DNA from 2 places in the Microbacterium sp. MPR-TSA4 genome. Region 1 is predicted to be linked to the other one. Evidence: predicted binding sites of a transcription regulator. Region 1 holds the regulator's gene; the other holds the start of a gene.
The links. Region 1 encodes LexA, which represses DNA repair genes until DNA is damaged. Its sites were predicted from a motif close to TCGAACANNTGTTCGA; they were not measured.
Positions count from the first base shown of each region.

Region 2: a site for LexA is predicted at 2,399-2,414, ahead of AC1Q49_RS03730 (HNH endonuclease signature motif containing protein). Genes of this name have one in related genera too.

Region 1 covers NZ_JBXAFF010000006.1:58,450-65,549, reverse strand. The annotation lists gene AC1Q49_RS05245 (SseB family protein) at 1-303, opposite strand, end outside; gene priA (bifunctional 1-(5-phosphoribosyl)-5-((5-phosphoribosylamino)methylideneamino)imidazole-4-carboxamide isomerase/phosphoribosylanthranilate isomerase PriA) at 287-1,033, opposite strand; gene hisH (imidazole glycerol phosphate synthase subunit HisH) at 1,095-1,763, opposite strand; gene hisB (imidazoleglycerol-phosphate dehydratase HisB) at 1,760-2,371, opposite strand; gene AC1Q49_RS05225 (histidinol-phosphate transaminase) at 2,426-3,532, opposite strand; gene AC1Q49_RS05220 (LysM peptidoglycan-binding domain-containing protein) at 3,590-4,012, opposite strand; gene lexA (transcriptional repressor LexA) at 4,289-4,954, shown strand; gene AC1Q49_RS05210 (hypothetical protein) at 4,957-5,973, shown strand; gene AC1Q49_RS05205 (glycoside hydrolase family 31 protein) at 5,983-7,100, opposite strand, start outside.
Region 2 covers NZ_JBXAFF010000004.1:39,062-46,161, reverse strand. The annotation lists gene AC1Q49_RS03735 (formylglycine-generating enzyme family protein) at 1-776, shown strand, start outside; gene AC1Q49_RS03730 (HNH endonuclease signature motif containing protein) at 878-2,338, opposite strand; gene AC1Q49_RS03725 (MarC family protein) at 2,446-3,072, opposite strand; gene AC1Q49_RS03720 (dihydrolipoamide acetyltransferase family protein) at 3,104-4,432, opposite strand; gene AC1Q49_RS03715 (alpha-ketoacid dehydrogenase subunit beta) at 4,460-5,437, opposite strand; gene AC1Q49_RS03710 (thiamine pyrophosphate-dependent enzyme) at 5,437-6,564, opposite strand; gene AC1Q49_RS03705 (histidinol-phosphate transaminase) at 6,758-7,100, opposite strand, start outside.

The DNA.
Region 1 (7,100 bases):
GATCGAGAGCTCCTGCGTCTTGTCGACGAGGTGGCCCGACGGTGCGACGCCGACCTCCCCCGCCTCGGCGACCAGGGGGATGAGCAGCCGAGCCGAGCGGTAGGCGTCGACGACGGCGACCGCGTCGCCGCTGCCGTCGCGGAACGCGGTCAGTGCCGCCAGCAGCGCGGGATCGGCCGATCCGTCGTCACCGGCGTGCGGGTTCGCCTCGAACGAGCGCCCCTCCCAGGGCACGCCCGCCGAGTCGGCGGCGCAGGAGTGGCCTCCCGCGCCGTCCCCGGGCCGTTCAGCCTGCGGCGACATCCAGCGCCTCGGCGAGCGTGAACGCGCCCGCGTACAGGGCCTTGCCGACGATGGCTCCCTCGACGCCGAGCGGCACGAGCTCGCGCAGCGCGGCGATGTCGTCGAGGTTGGAGATGCCGCCGGATGCGACCACCGGCTTGACCGTGCGCGCCGTGACCTCGCGCAGCAGCTCCAGGTTCGGTCCCTTGAGCGTGCCGTCCTTGGTGACGTCGGTGACGACGTAGCGGCTGCAGCCGGCGTCCTCGAGGCGCTCGAGCACCTGCCAGAGGTCGCCGCCGTCGCGCGTCCAGCCGCGCGCCGCGAGGGTGGTCCCGCGCACGTCGAGGCCGACCGCGATCGCGTCGCCGTAGCGGCCGATGACGTCGGCCGCCCATTCGGGGTTCTCCAGCGCCGCCGTGCCGAGGTTGATGCGCGCCGCACCGGAGTCCAGCGCCGCCTCGAGCGTGGCGTCGTCGCGGATGCCGCCGGACAGCTCGACCTGCACACCCTTGAGCTGCTTGATGACCTTGCGGAGCACGGCGGCGTTGCTGCCACGGCCGAAGGCGGCGTCGAGGTCGACGAGGTGGATCCACTGCGCACCGTCGCGGGCCCAGGTGAGGGCCGCCTCGACGGGATCGCCGTAGCTGGTCTCGGTGCCGGCCTCGCCCTGCGTGAGGCGCACGGCCTTGCCGTCGGCGACGTCCACGGCGGGAAGCAGGATCAGTTCAGGGGTCGACGCGAAATCGTTCATGGCTCCAGGAAGGGGTTCAGTGACCGCGCACTGCGGACACGGTGACACACAAGCAGAGAGACTACCGGGCCGACGGCAACGCCGAGATCCAGTTGCCGAGCAGACGGATGCCGGCTTCGCCGCTCTTCTCGGGGTGGAACTGGGTCGCCGACAGCGGACCGTTCTCGACCGCCGCGAGGAACGGCGAGCCGTAGTCGCACCAGGTGAGCGCCGGCTCGCGGAACGGCCGCGTGACCTCCAGCGTCCAGTGCTGCGCCGCATAGGAGTGCACGAAGTAGAACCGCTCGTGCTCGATGCCGCGGAACAGCGTCGTCCCCTCCCCCGCGCGCACCGTGTTCCACCCCATGTGCGGCAGCACCGGGGCGTCGAGTTCGGTGACCGCGCCCGGCCACTCGCCGAGCCCCTCGGTCTCCTCGCCGCGCTCCACCCCGTGCTCGAACAGCACCTGCATGCCGACGCAGATCCCCAGCACGGGCAGGCCGCCGGCGAGGCGCCGCTCGATGATCTCGTCGCCGCGGGTCGCGCGCAACGCGTCCATCACGGCACGGAAGGCGCCGACTCCGGGCACCACGAGGCCCGCGGCATCCTGGATCAGCCCGCGATCCGCCGTCAGCCGCGCGTCCGCCCCGGCGGCGACGAGCGCCTTGACGGCGGAATGGACGTTGCCGGATCCGTAGTCCAGCACCGCGACCAGCGGTCGCGTGCCGACCTGCGCGTCGCCGTCCGTCACAGGGCTCCCTTCGTACTGGGGATGCCGTGCACGAGCGGATCCTGCGCCTTCGCCTGGCGGAACGCTCGGGCGAACGCCTTGTACTCCGCCTCGGCGATGTGGTGGGGGTCCCGCCCGCCGAGGACCGTCACGTGCACCGTGAGCCCGGCGTTGAACGCCAGCGCCTCGAAGGTGTGGCGCACGAGCGAGCCGGTGAAGTGGCCGCCGATGAGGTGGTGCTCGAAGCCGACGGGCTCCCCCGTGTGCACGAGGTAGGGCCGTCCGCTGATGTCCACGACGGCCTGCGCGAGCGCCTCGTCGAGCGGCACGAGCGCGTCGCCGTAGCGCGAGATGCCGCTCTTGTCGCCCAGCGCCTGCCGGATCGCCTGGCCGAGCACGATCGCCGTGTCCTCGACGGTGTGGTGGGCGTCGATGTGGGTGTCGCCGGAGGCGCGCACCGTCAGATCGGTGAGCGAGTGCTTCGCGAACGCGGTGAGCAGGTGATCGAAGAACGGGACCGTCGTGTCGATGCGGCTCTGCCCCGACCCGTCGAGATCGAGCTCGAGCTCGATCGTGGACTCGCTCGTCGCGCGCCGGAGGGAGGCGGTGCGGGGGGCAGAAGTACTCATGCGCCGAGTCTACCGAGCGCCCGCGCGACCGCTTCCGCGTGTTACCGGCGCGCGCTAGCGCGCGGTGGCTCCGCCCGGGCCCAGCGAGGCGAGCGCGTCGAGGAACGCGGTCGACTCCTCCTCGGTGCCGGCCGTCACCCGCAGGCTGTGCGGGATGCCGACGTCGCGGATGAGGACGCCCCGGTCGTAGAGGGCCTGCCACGTGGCGGCCGGGTCTTCCACGCCCGCGAAGAGGACGAAGTTCGTCCAGCTCTCGAACGGGCGGTAGCCGAGCGCGTCGAGGGTCGCCGAGATGCGGTCGCGCTGACCGACGATGTCGTCGACCATCGCGAGCATCGCGGGCGCGTGCCGCAGCGCCGCGGTCGCGGCGGCCTGGGTGAGCGCGCTGAGGTGGTACGGGAGGCGCACCAGGCGCAGGGCGTCGATCACGGCGGGGTCGGCGGCGAGATAGCCGACACGGGCACCCGCGAACGCGAAGGCCTTGCTCATGGTGCGCGACACCACCAGACGCGGACGATCGGGCAGGAGCGTGAGCGCCGAGCGCGAATCGCGCGGCGCGAACTCCTGGTACGCCTCGTCGACGATCACGATGCCGGGCGCCGCGTCGTACACCGCCTCGATGACGTCGAGGCCGAGCGGGGTGCCGGTCGGGTTGTTCGGCGCGCAGAGGAAGACGATGTCCGGCTGGGCGCGCTCGATCTGGGCAGCGGCGTCCTCCGGGGCGAGGGTGTAGTCGACGCCCCGGGTGCCGTGCGCGTAGGTCGCCCCCGTCGCCCGCGTCAGCAGCGGGTACATCGAGTAGGTGGGAGCGAAGCCGAAGGCGGTGCGTCCCGGACCTCCGAAGGCCTGCAGCAGGTGCTGGAGGACCTCGTTCGACCCGTTGGCGGCCCAGATCTGAGCCGCCGACAGGCCGTGACCCAGATACTCCGCGAATCCCTCGCGCAGAGCCGTGAACTCCCGGTCGGGGTACCGGTTCACCTCGCGCAGCGCGCGCGCGACGCTGTCGAGGATGTCGTCGGCGACGTCCTCCGGCACCGGGTGGGTGTTCTCGTTGACGTTCAGCGCCACCGGCAGCGGCGCCTGAGGCGCCCCGTAGGGTGTCAGCCCGCGCAGATCGTCGCGGAGGGGAAGGTCATCGAGTCGGACGCTCACCCTGAACATCGTAGACGGCGCACTGCACGGCGCGGCGCCCCGAGAGGGCTCCCGGCGCCGGGAGCATCAGCGCCCGGCGCTGTACTCCGCCGGGATCGCGACGCTCTGGCCGATATCGAGGCTTCCCGACGGCAGCGCGTTCAGCCGCATGATCGCGTCGACCACGTCGCGCGGATCGGCATCGGGCGCGACGGCGTGCGCGATCGACCAGAGCGTGTCACCGGGCTGCACCGTGACGTGGGCGAAGGAGACCCCGGAGCCGTTCTCGTTCGAGGCGAGCGCGCCGCCACCGGACAGGATCGCGATGCTGAGGGCGATCACCGCGGGCACGGAGGCGAGCAGCGCAAGGACCCGCCGACCCCGTGCCGTGAGACGCAGTCGCGTCGGGGCGTTCGTCGTGCGGGCGTTCGTCGCGCGGACAGTCGTCATCGGGGTCGCCGCGACGAGACGGCCGCGGGGCGAGGCGCCGAGGATGTCGATCGTGGTCATGGGTTCCTCCTCAGGACGGGTGTCTCCGGGTGTCGAGAGATTCGCATCCGATCCTCGGCCGGGAGGGCCGGATGCGAATCTCTCTTCCGAATGTATCTTCGATGGTGTTCGGGTGTCAAGCACACGGTTCTCGCAGATGAATCGAAGGCGACACGCGGGCGCGTGCCGGTCGAGGCTGCGAAGACCGGATACGGTTTCGACAAGACGACCCCATCACCTACCTCCGACATTCGAAGGCGACGCCTTCGGGGGGACGCGATCGAAGGAGCGCGCGACATGGCCGAGAAGCCTCAGACACGCAGGCGGAAGAGCCTCAGCGACAAGCAGCTGAAGATCCTCGAGGTGATCCAGACCTCCATCGCCCGCCACGGCTACCCGCCGAGCATGCGCGAGATCGGCGATGCCGTAGGACTGAAGTCGCTGTCGAGCGTGACCCATCAGCTCAACCAGCTGGAGCTCAGCGGCTACCTGCGCCGCGACGCGGGCAAGACCCGCGCGATGGAGGTGCTCATCGACCTGCCCGGCGCGGCCGCGGAGAACCCCGCCGACCTCGCGCCCGCCCTCGGCGATGCCGCCCTCGTGCCGCTCGTGGGCCGCATCGCCGCCGGCGTGCCGATCACCGCCGACCAGCAGGTCGAGGAGATCTTCCCGCTGCCGCGACAGCTCGTGGGCAAGGGCGACCTGTTCATGCTCAAGGTCAGCGGCGAGTCGATGATCGACGCCGCCATCTGCGACGGCGACTGGGTCGTGGTGCGCTCGCAGCCGACGGCGGACAACGGCGAGATCGTGGCGGCGATGCTCGACGGCGAGGCCACCGTCAAGACCTTCCGCCAGCGCGACGGCCACACGTGGCTGCTCCCCCGCAACTCCGCGTTCGAACCGATCCTCGGCGACGACGCCGTGGTGCTCGGCCGCGTCGTCGCGGTTCTGCGCGCCGTCTGAGGATGGCCACCGCGCGCGGGGTGGCGTCGACGGCGGTGATCGTCGTCGCGGCGGTCCTGCTGCCCCTGTCGATCGTCAGCGGATGGGCGCGGACGCAGCTCGTCGACGAGGACGCGTTCACGGCCACCCTCGCGCCGTTGTCGCAGGCCGTCGAGGTCCAGGACGCCGTGATCGCGGCATCGACGACGGCGATCGATGAGCGGCTCGACACGGCGGCGCTGACCGGCACGGTCATCGACGGCCTGATCGACCTCGGCATGGGCGACCGCGCGGCGCAGGCGCTGCGGCGCCTGGAAGGCCCGGCGGCGACGGCGCTGCAGCAGCTCGTGCACGTCGCCGTGGCCGACGCCGTGCGCTCGGACGCGTTCAGCACCGTCTGGGAGCAGGTCGTCCGCCGCTCCCATCGGGCGCTGACCGTCGCGGCGACCTCCGACGGCGGCGGCGTCGTCGTGCAGACGGCCGACGGCCTCGGCATCCAGATCGGCGCGATCGTCGCGGCCGTCGAAGAGCGCCTCGTCGCGCAGGGCGCTCCGCTGGCTCCGTTCATCCCCGAAGTCGACCACGTCGTGATCATCGGTTCGGGTGACACCCTTTCGGCGATCCGGACGGGCTACGCCGTCGGCGTCGCTCTCGGCGGGTGGATGCCGGTGGTCACGGCCGTGCTGTTCATCGGCGGGGTCGTGCTCGCGCGACGCCGCGCCGCCGCTCTCGCCCGGGCGGGCATCGCCGCGGGGATCGGGTCGGCGATCCTGCTGATCGCCGCGGAGGTCGGCCGCCCGTGGGTGGCGTCCTCCGCGACGCAGGCGGACTTCTCCTCCGCCGCGGCGCTCGCGATCTACGACCGGCTCCTCGCCGGCGCCGTGGGCACGGCCGTGGTGGTGCTCATCGTGGCTCTCGTCCTCGTCGGAGCGGGCTGGCTCGCCGGCGCGTCGCCGCGCGCCGTGGCGCTGCGCCGACGCGTGGCCCACCGGTGGGCTCACCGCACGGACGAGGCGGCCGCCGACGAGCCCACCGTGTGAGAGACGGTCTCAGTCCTCGTCGCGGTGCGGCTCCCGCTCCGGTGCGAGGACCGGCGCCAAGGCGACCCACGCCTCGGCGCGGACGAACACCGGGACGGCGTCCCGCGCCGACACGTCGACGGTGACCACGCGTCCGCCGGTCAGCGCCGCGCCGGTGCGCGCCTCGACCCACGATCCGGACGGCAGGTACACCGGCCACTCCCGCGCCCCGGGCTCGAGCACGGGGGCGACGAGCAGGTCGCTGCCCAGCATCCACTGCAGCGGATGCCGCCACACGGCCGCATCGGTCGGGTGGTCGAAGTACAGGGGGCGCATCATCGGCACCGACGAGGAGACGGCGCGCGCCGCCGCCTCGGCGAGGTACGGCACGAGGCGCTCGCGCAGCCGGACGAGCGCGCGCACCTCGGGGATCACCGCCTCGTCGCCCGTCCGCTCGGCGATGTTCCACGGCGTGCGGTCGTTGGAAGGCAGCCGGTGGTGGTTGAACTCGGAGTGGTACTGCATGATCGGCACGAACACGCTCGCCGCCATCGCCCGCACGTACAGTTCCGCGTCGGGGATGGGACCGGAAAAGCCCGCGATGTCCCAGCCCCAGTAGACGATCCCGCAGGATGCCGCGGAGAGCCCCGCGAACATCGACCAGCGGAACGCCTCCCACGTGGAGTTCTCGTCTCCCGCCCAGTACGCCCCGTGCGCGGGTGAGCCGGTGAAGCCGGCGCGACTGAAGGTGATGGGAGCCTTGCCCGCCGACTCCAGCAGCCGACCGTACGCGGCGGCGTACGCCACGGGGAAGCGGTTGTTGGCGACGTCGCCGGACGAGCCGTCGAGGTAGACGAGATCCTCGCCCCACGCGTGCTCGCCGCCGTCGGTCTTGAAGCCGTCGATGCCGACCTCCTCCACGAGGTAGCGGCGCTTCTCGGTCCACCACGCGGCGGCACGCTCGTCGGTGAGGTCGGGCATGAGCGAGAGCGGGAACCACCACCCGCGGTTGCGGTACGGCCGCAGCGTCCCGTCCGGAGCGCTCTCCCGGATGACGACGCCCTCGGCGAGCGCGGCGCGCGCGTCCGCGGCCGCCTGGCCGGTGGGATGCGGGCGGAGCTTGAGCAGCGGGATCTGCCACAGGTGCA
Region 2 (7,100 bases), on a different contig from region 1:
AGACCCCGGTGCACGCCGTCGAGCTCGACGCGTTCGACATCGACGCGACCACCGTGACCAATGCGTCCTTCGCGGCCTTCGTGGAGGCGACCGGCTACGTCACCGACGCGGAGGCGTTCGGCTTCTCCGCCGTGTTCCACCTCGCGGTCGCCGCCCCCGCGGAGGACGTGCTGGGCAGGGCGCCGGGAACGCCCTGGTGGATCGGCGTGCGCGGGGCCGACTGGCGGCATCCCGGAGGGCGCGCGTCGACGGTCGACGATCTGCCCGACCACCCGGTCGTCCACGTGAGCTTCAACGACGCGATCGCCTACTGCGACTGGGCCGGACGCGCGCTGCCCACCGAGGCGCAGTGGGAGTACGCCGCTCGCGGCGGGCGGGAGTCCGAGAAGTACCCCTGGGGGGAGCGCGAACCCGGGACCGACGGTTGGCCCGTGAACATCTGGCAGGGCGAGTTCCCCCGCGTGAACACGATGGACGACGGCTATCTCACGACCGCCCCGGTGCGCTCGTTCGCCCCCAACGGCTACGGCCTGTGGCAGCCCGTGGGCAACGTCTGGGAGTGGTGCGCAGACTGGTTCGACCCCGACTACTACGCGCGCTCGCCGCGGGTCGACCCGCCGGGGCCTGCGACCGGCACCTCCCGCGTCCTGCGCGGCGGGAGCTATCTGTGCCACGTCTCGTACTGCAACCGCTACCGGAACTCGGCGCGCTCGCAGAACACGCCGGACTCGTCGATGGGCAACGCGGGCTTTCGCACGGTCTCGCGTCCGCGCTGACGCCGGACGGAGAGTCGGGATGCGCGGTGACGCCGCCGCCCGCCCGCGCGCCCGCGTGCGTGATGTCGATCGCGGTCGTGCACGTCGGGAAGGCCCTCGCCTCAGAAGGGTGGCGGGTCGGCCGGCGTGGTGGGTTCGGGGACGAATCTCACCAGGCTGGGTGGGTGGTCTTCGTAGTGGCGTCCGGCCGGTGAGGTCCACTGGAGGGTGCCGCCGCCGAGGTGTCGGATCTGCCAGGCGGTGTGGTGCTTCACGGTGTGGTGGCGGCGGCACAGGTGGGCGAGGTTGTCGGGTGCGGTGGGGCCGCCTTCTGCGGCTGCGGTGGTGTGGTCGCGGTCGCACCGGTGGGCGGGGCGGGTGCAGCCAGGGGTGCGGCAGCGCTCATCCCGGGCAGCCAGGTAGCGGCGGATTTCCGCACTGGGTCGGTAGCGGTCGACGGCGACGGGGATGCCGGTGGTCGGGTCGGTGAACACGCGATCCCAGCCGGGTGCGAGCCCTGCCAACCGGCGGGCAAGCCCCGCGTCGATGGGCCCGTACCCGGTGAGGAGGGGCGGGCCGCTGTTCGGGTCACCGGCGAGGGTGAGGGCGGGGACCGTCACCTGGATCTGCGCCGTCACCGTCTCGATACCGGCGCCGGTGGCTCGGGTGGACGCGGTGGCGGTCAGGAGCAGGTCGGTGAGGATGTCCGCACGCACCTGCGCCAGCGTGCGGGAGTCTTTCGCGGCGGTCGTGGCCGTGGCCGTGGTCGTGGTCGTGCAGGTCACGCCGGTGGGGCGGACGGGGCTGGTGATGAGCGTGTCGGCATCGGCGAGGGCATCTGCGTCGGTGGCATCCGCGTCGTCGTCGATGTCCTCGTCGGGCTGGTCGAGGATCGCCCGGCCCCGGGCGGTCAGGGTGTCGTGGATGGCGTGTGCGAGGGGTGCGGGAAGATCCGCGATGAGTCTGGCCATCCCATCGTCGAGAGGGAACAACCGGACGGAGCGTTCTTCATACGCGCGCTGCGCGGCCTCGGTGAACGCGGCAGGGTCGATGGTCGCCGCGATCGCCTTCGCCGCCGCAGTCATCCGCGCAGGCGACTCCGACCGGGCCGCCTCCAGAGCGAGGGTCTCGTACCGTGCCCGGTCCTCCTCGGTCGTCAACATCGTGCCGGTGCGGCTGATCGCCCACGCGTGACCGGCATCGATCTCCCCGCTGGCCCACACCTCAAGCGTCCGCGGGAACAGGGTCGTCAACAGGTACGCCTCCGACATCCGCCGTTGCACACCCCGATCCGACACCCGCAACGCCATCGCGAGCTCGAGAGCGACTTCCCGCAACGGTAGATCCGCATCCGACACCCGCACCGACCCACCCCGCTGCTGCGCCTCCTGCCTGAGCAACGCCGTCCGTTCCGCGACCAGTTCCACCGCGTCGGCCAGGAGCCTCGCCTCGGCGGCCTGCGCGGCAGCCGCCCGACGCCGCGCATCCACGACACCGGTCACCACGGCATCCAACCCGGGCCAGGTCGTATCACCCTCACGGGTACTCGTCAGCGCGTGCATCATCACCCCTGACCCGGCCACGACCGGAGGACAGGACCCGCAACAGAAGGTGGGCACGCGCGGGGTTTCTTCACCCCACTATAGAACAAACATTCGAAACACTCAAGAGCGACATCGATACGGTCCGCTCACGCGAGGCCCGGAAGCGCCGCCGCGAGACCGTGCACGAGGATCTCCACGCCGATCGCGAGGATGAGGAAGCCCATCACGCGCGTGATGGCGCCGACGCCCGTCGCACCGAGCTTCTCGGTGAGGGGCGTCCCGTAGCGCAGCAGCACCGCGATCGCGACGGCGATGACGAGCACGGCCGCGACGATCGCGACGCGGTCCAGGATGCCGGGATTGCGCGCCGCGAGACCGACGACGACCCCGATCGCGCCCGGGCCGGCGATCAGCGGCAGCGCCATGGGCGAGAAGCTGATGTCCGTCTTCGTCGCGGCGTGCTCCTTCTCGGCATCCGAGGCCCCCGCCCCCAGAGCGCGCGGCACGACCATGCCGAACCCGGCGTGCATCACGACCAGGCCGCCCGCGATCTGCAGCGCCCCGAGCGAGATGCCGAAGAACTCGAGGATCAGCGTGCCGAGAAGGGCGAAGACGGTCAGGATCACCGCGACGTAGACGCCCGTGAGCCACGACTGCCGGCGGCGGTCCGCCTCGTCGAGATGCGCCGCCAGCCCCGCGTAGGCGGCGACCGCGCCGATCGGATTCGTGATCGGGACGAGCGCCGCGAGCGCGGCGACGAAGACGCTCAGCATGCCTTCATTGTGGCGCAGCCGGCCCGCTCGATCAGTCGAGCAGCAGCGCGGGCTCCTCGAGGATCGACGCGACATCGGCGATGAACCGGCTCATGCCGTCGCCGTCGATGACGCGGTGATCGAACGAGCCCGAGACCGTCGTCACGAACCGCGGACGCACCTCGCCGTCGACGACCCACGGCTTCTGGCGGATCGTGCCCATCGCGACGATGCCGGACTCCCCCGGGTTGATGATCGGGGTCCCGGCATCCATCCCGAACACACCGATGTTCGTGATCGTGATCGTGCCGCCCTGCTGGTCGGCCGGGGTCGTCTTGCCCTCACGCGCGGTCAGCGTCAGCTTCTCGAGCGCCTTCGCGAGCTCGCGGAGGTTGAGGTCCTGCGCGTCCTTGATGTTCGGCACGAGCAGGCCCCGGGGCGTCGCGGCGGCGATGCCGAGGTTGACGTAGTTGCGCACGCGGATCTCGGCGGAGCCGTCCTCCTTGTCGATCCACGCGGCGCCGATCAGGGGCGTGCGCCGGACCGCCCAGATCACGGCGCGCGCCATGATCAGCAGGGGCGACACCTTGATGTCGGCGAAGTCGGGCGAGGCCTTCAGCCGCTTGACGAGCTCCATCGTGCGGGTCGCGTCGACGTCGGTCCACACCGAGACGTGGGGCGCCGTGTAGGCGGAGCGCACCATGCCGGATGCCGTGGCCTTGCGCACGCCCTTGACCGGGATCGCCTCCTCGCGCTCGCCCACGGGCGGAGCGGCGGGCGCCGGCGCGGAGACCGGGATCGTCTGCTCGCGCTCGGCGGGAGCGACCGGCGTCGCGATGTTGCGGAAGACGCTCGCCTGCTCCGCGTGGCGCACGACGTCGTCGCGGGTGACCTCCCCGGCGGGACCGGTCGGGGTGACCTCCGACAGCGTGACCCCGAGGTCGCGCGCGAGCTTTCGCACCGGCGGCTTGGCGACCACGCCGACCGACGCCCGCACCGTCTCGCCCCGCTCGGCGGGGCGCTTGCGGCGGGAGGTGGCCCCGGCACCCGTGCCGTAGCCGACGAGCACCGCACCGCCGTCGTCGTCGGATGCCGCGGCCTGCTCGGCCGGGGCGGGAGCGGATGCCGCGGCATCCCCCGCGCCGCCGGCGATGGTGATGATCGCCGCGCCGACCGTGACGGTCTGCCCCTCGGGCGCGAGCAGCTCGCCCACGGTGCCGGAGAACGGCGAGGGCAGCTCGACGAGCGACTTCGCGGTCTCGATCTCGACCAGCACGTCGTTGACCTCGACGGCGTCACCGGGCGCGACGCGCCACTGCACGATCTCGGCCTCGGTGAGTCCTTCACCGACGTCCGGCAGGTGGAAGATCTGCTCGCTCATGTCGTGGTTCTCCTTCGCGGCGGACGTTCAGTAGGCGAGGGCGCGGTCCACGGCCTCGAGGATGCGGTCGGCATCCGGGAGGTACGTGCCCTCGAGCTTGGCGGGCGGGAACGGCACGTCGAAGCCCGACACGCGCAGTACGGGCGCCTCGAGCGCGAAGAACGCGCGCTCCATGACGGTCGCCGCGACCTCAGAGCCGACCGAGGTGAATCCCGGTGCCTCCTGCGCGTAGACCATGCGGCCCGTCCGGCGCACCGAGTCGAGGATGGGGCCGTAATCGATCGGCGACAGCGAGCGCAGGTCGATCACCTCGCACGACGTGCCCTCGCTCTCGGCGAGGGCGGCGGCCTGCAGGAGCGTCGTCACCATCGCGCCGTGGCCGACGAGCGTGACGTCGGTGCCGCGGCGCACGAGGCGCGAGGCGTGCAACGGCAGCGGCCGCTCGTCGACGTCGACGTCGCCCTTCATCCAGTACTTCGCCTTGGGCTCGAGGAAGATCACCGGGTCGGGGGAGCGCACGGCATCCTGGATCATCCAGTACGCGTCGTTCGCCGTCGACGGCGACACGACCCGCAGGCCCGCCGTGTGCGTGAAGTACGCCTCCGGACTCTCCTGGTGGTGCTCGACCGCGCCGATGTGGCCGCCGTAGGGGATGCGGATGACGACGGGCATCTGCAGCGCGCCCTCGTGCCGGTTCGTCAGCTTCGCGAGCTGTGTCGTGATCTGGTCGAACGCGGGGAAGACGAAGCCGTCGAACTGGATCTCCACGATCGGCCGGAAACCCGCCATCGCGAGACCGATCGCCGTGCCGACGATGCCCGACTCCGCCAGCGGGGTGTCGAGCACCCGCCGGTCGCCGAACTCGGCCTGCAGGCCCTCGGTGACGCGGAACACGCCGCCGAGACGACCGATGTCCTCGCCCATCAGCAGGACGTGGTCGTCGGCGGCCATCGCGGCGCGCAGGCCCGCGCTGAGGGCCTTGGCCAGGGGCATGGACTCGACCATCAGACGCCTCCCTCCAGCGATGCCTCGTAGGCGGCGAGCCAGCGCCGCTGCTCCACCATCAGGGGGTGGTCCTCACTGTAGACATGGGCGAACATCGAGTCCGGCTCGATCGTGCCCAGGGCGTTGGTGCGCACCCGCACGTCGTCGGCGTAGGCCTGGGCGGCAGCATCCACGTCGTCGAAGAAGGATGCCGCGGCCCCCCGGCCCTCGAGGTACGCGCGCATCCGCGCGATCGGGTCGCGGCGGGCCCACGACTGCTCCTCGTCGGAGGTGCGGTACTTGGTGGGGTCGTCGCTCGTGGTGTGGGCGCCCATGCGGTAGGTCATCGCCTCGATCGCGCGCGGACCGTCGCCGGCGCGCGCCTCGTCGAGCGCGAGCCGCGACACCGCGTAGCTGGCGAGCACGTCGTTGCCGTCGACGAGGATCGACGGCATGCCGTAGCCCTCGGCGCGGCGGTACAGCGGAGCGCGCGACTGGGTGGCGACCGGCACCGAGATGGCCCAATGGTTGTTCTGCAGGAAGAAGACCTGGGGCGTGCGGTACGTGTTGGCGAACACCATCGCCTCGTGCACGTCGCCCTGGCTGGACGCGCCGTCGCCGTAGTAGACGACGACGGCCTCGTCGCGGTTCGCGTCGCCCGTGCCGGTGCGGCCGTCGAACACGAGCCCCATGCCGAAGCCGGTCGCGTGCAGCGTCTGCGACCCGAGCACCAGCGTGTAGATGCGCACGTTGCCGTTCTTCGGGTCGGTGGGGTCCCACCCGCCGTGGGTGAGACCGCGCATCACGCGGATGATGTCGATCGGGTCGACGCCGCGGGTCGTGGCGACGACGTGCTCGCGGTACGAGGGGAAGAGGTGGTCCTGCGGGCGGGCGGCGCGCACCGACCCGACCTGCGCGGCCTCCTGACCGAGCGACGGCGGCCACAGTGCGAGCTGGCCCTGCCGCTGCAGGTTGGTGGCCTGCCGGTCGAACGCGCGGACGACGACCATGTCGCGGTAGAACGTCTCGAGCTCGGCATCGGAGAGCGCGTCGATGAGCGGCAGGTAGCGCTCGGCTTCGGGCGTGGGGGCGAACGTCCCGTCCGCCGCCAGGACGCGCACGAGGGCCGGGTCGTCAGGCGGGGTCATGTTCCCACGCTAACGCCCTCCGCATGCGTCGTACTGCATGGGATCGACAACGGGAGCCGCGATCCGCCGTGCCCGCGCCACAACGCGCCGGGGCAAACCGCGCGACGGGGAGTTTCGGACGCCTCTGGCGACCGAAACGGCGTGGGGGCGGGTTTCGGGCGCTCGGGGCGTCCGAAACCCGGGCGAGGAGGCCTCAGCGCGGCGCGACGGATGCGGCGACGCGCACGATCGTGTCGAGCGCCTCGTGCTCGCCGATGGAGATGCGCACGCCGTCGCCCGCGAACGGGCGGACGATCAGCCCGGCCTCCTCGAACGCCGCGGCGACCTCGAGCGCGCGCTCCCCCGCGGGCAGCCAGACGAAGTTGCCCTGCGCCTCGGGGACGTCCCAGCCGGTCTCGCGCAGCCGCGCGGCGAGGTCGTCGCGGTGCCCGGCGAGGGTGCGCACACGGTCGAGCAGCTCGTCCTCGGCGTCGAGGCTCGCCAGGGCCGCCTCCTCGGCGGCGGCCGTGACCGACAGGGGGATGCCGGTGCTGCGC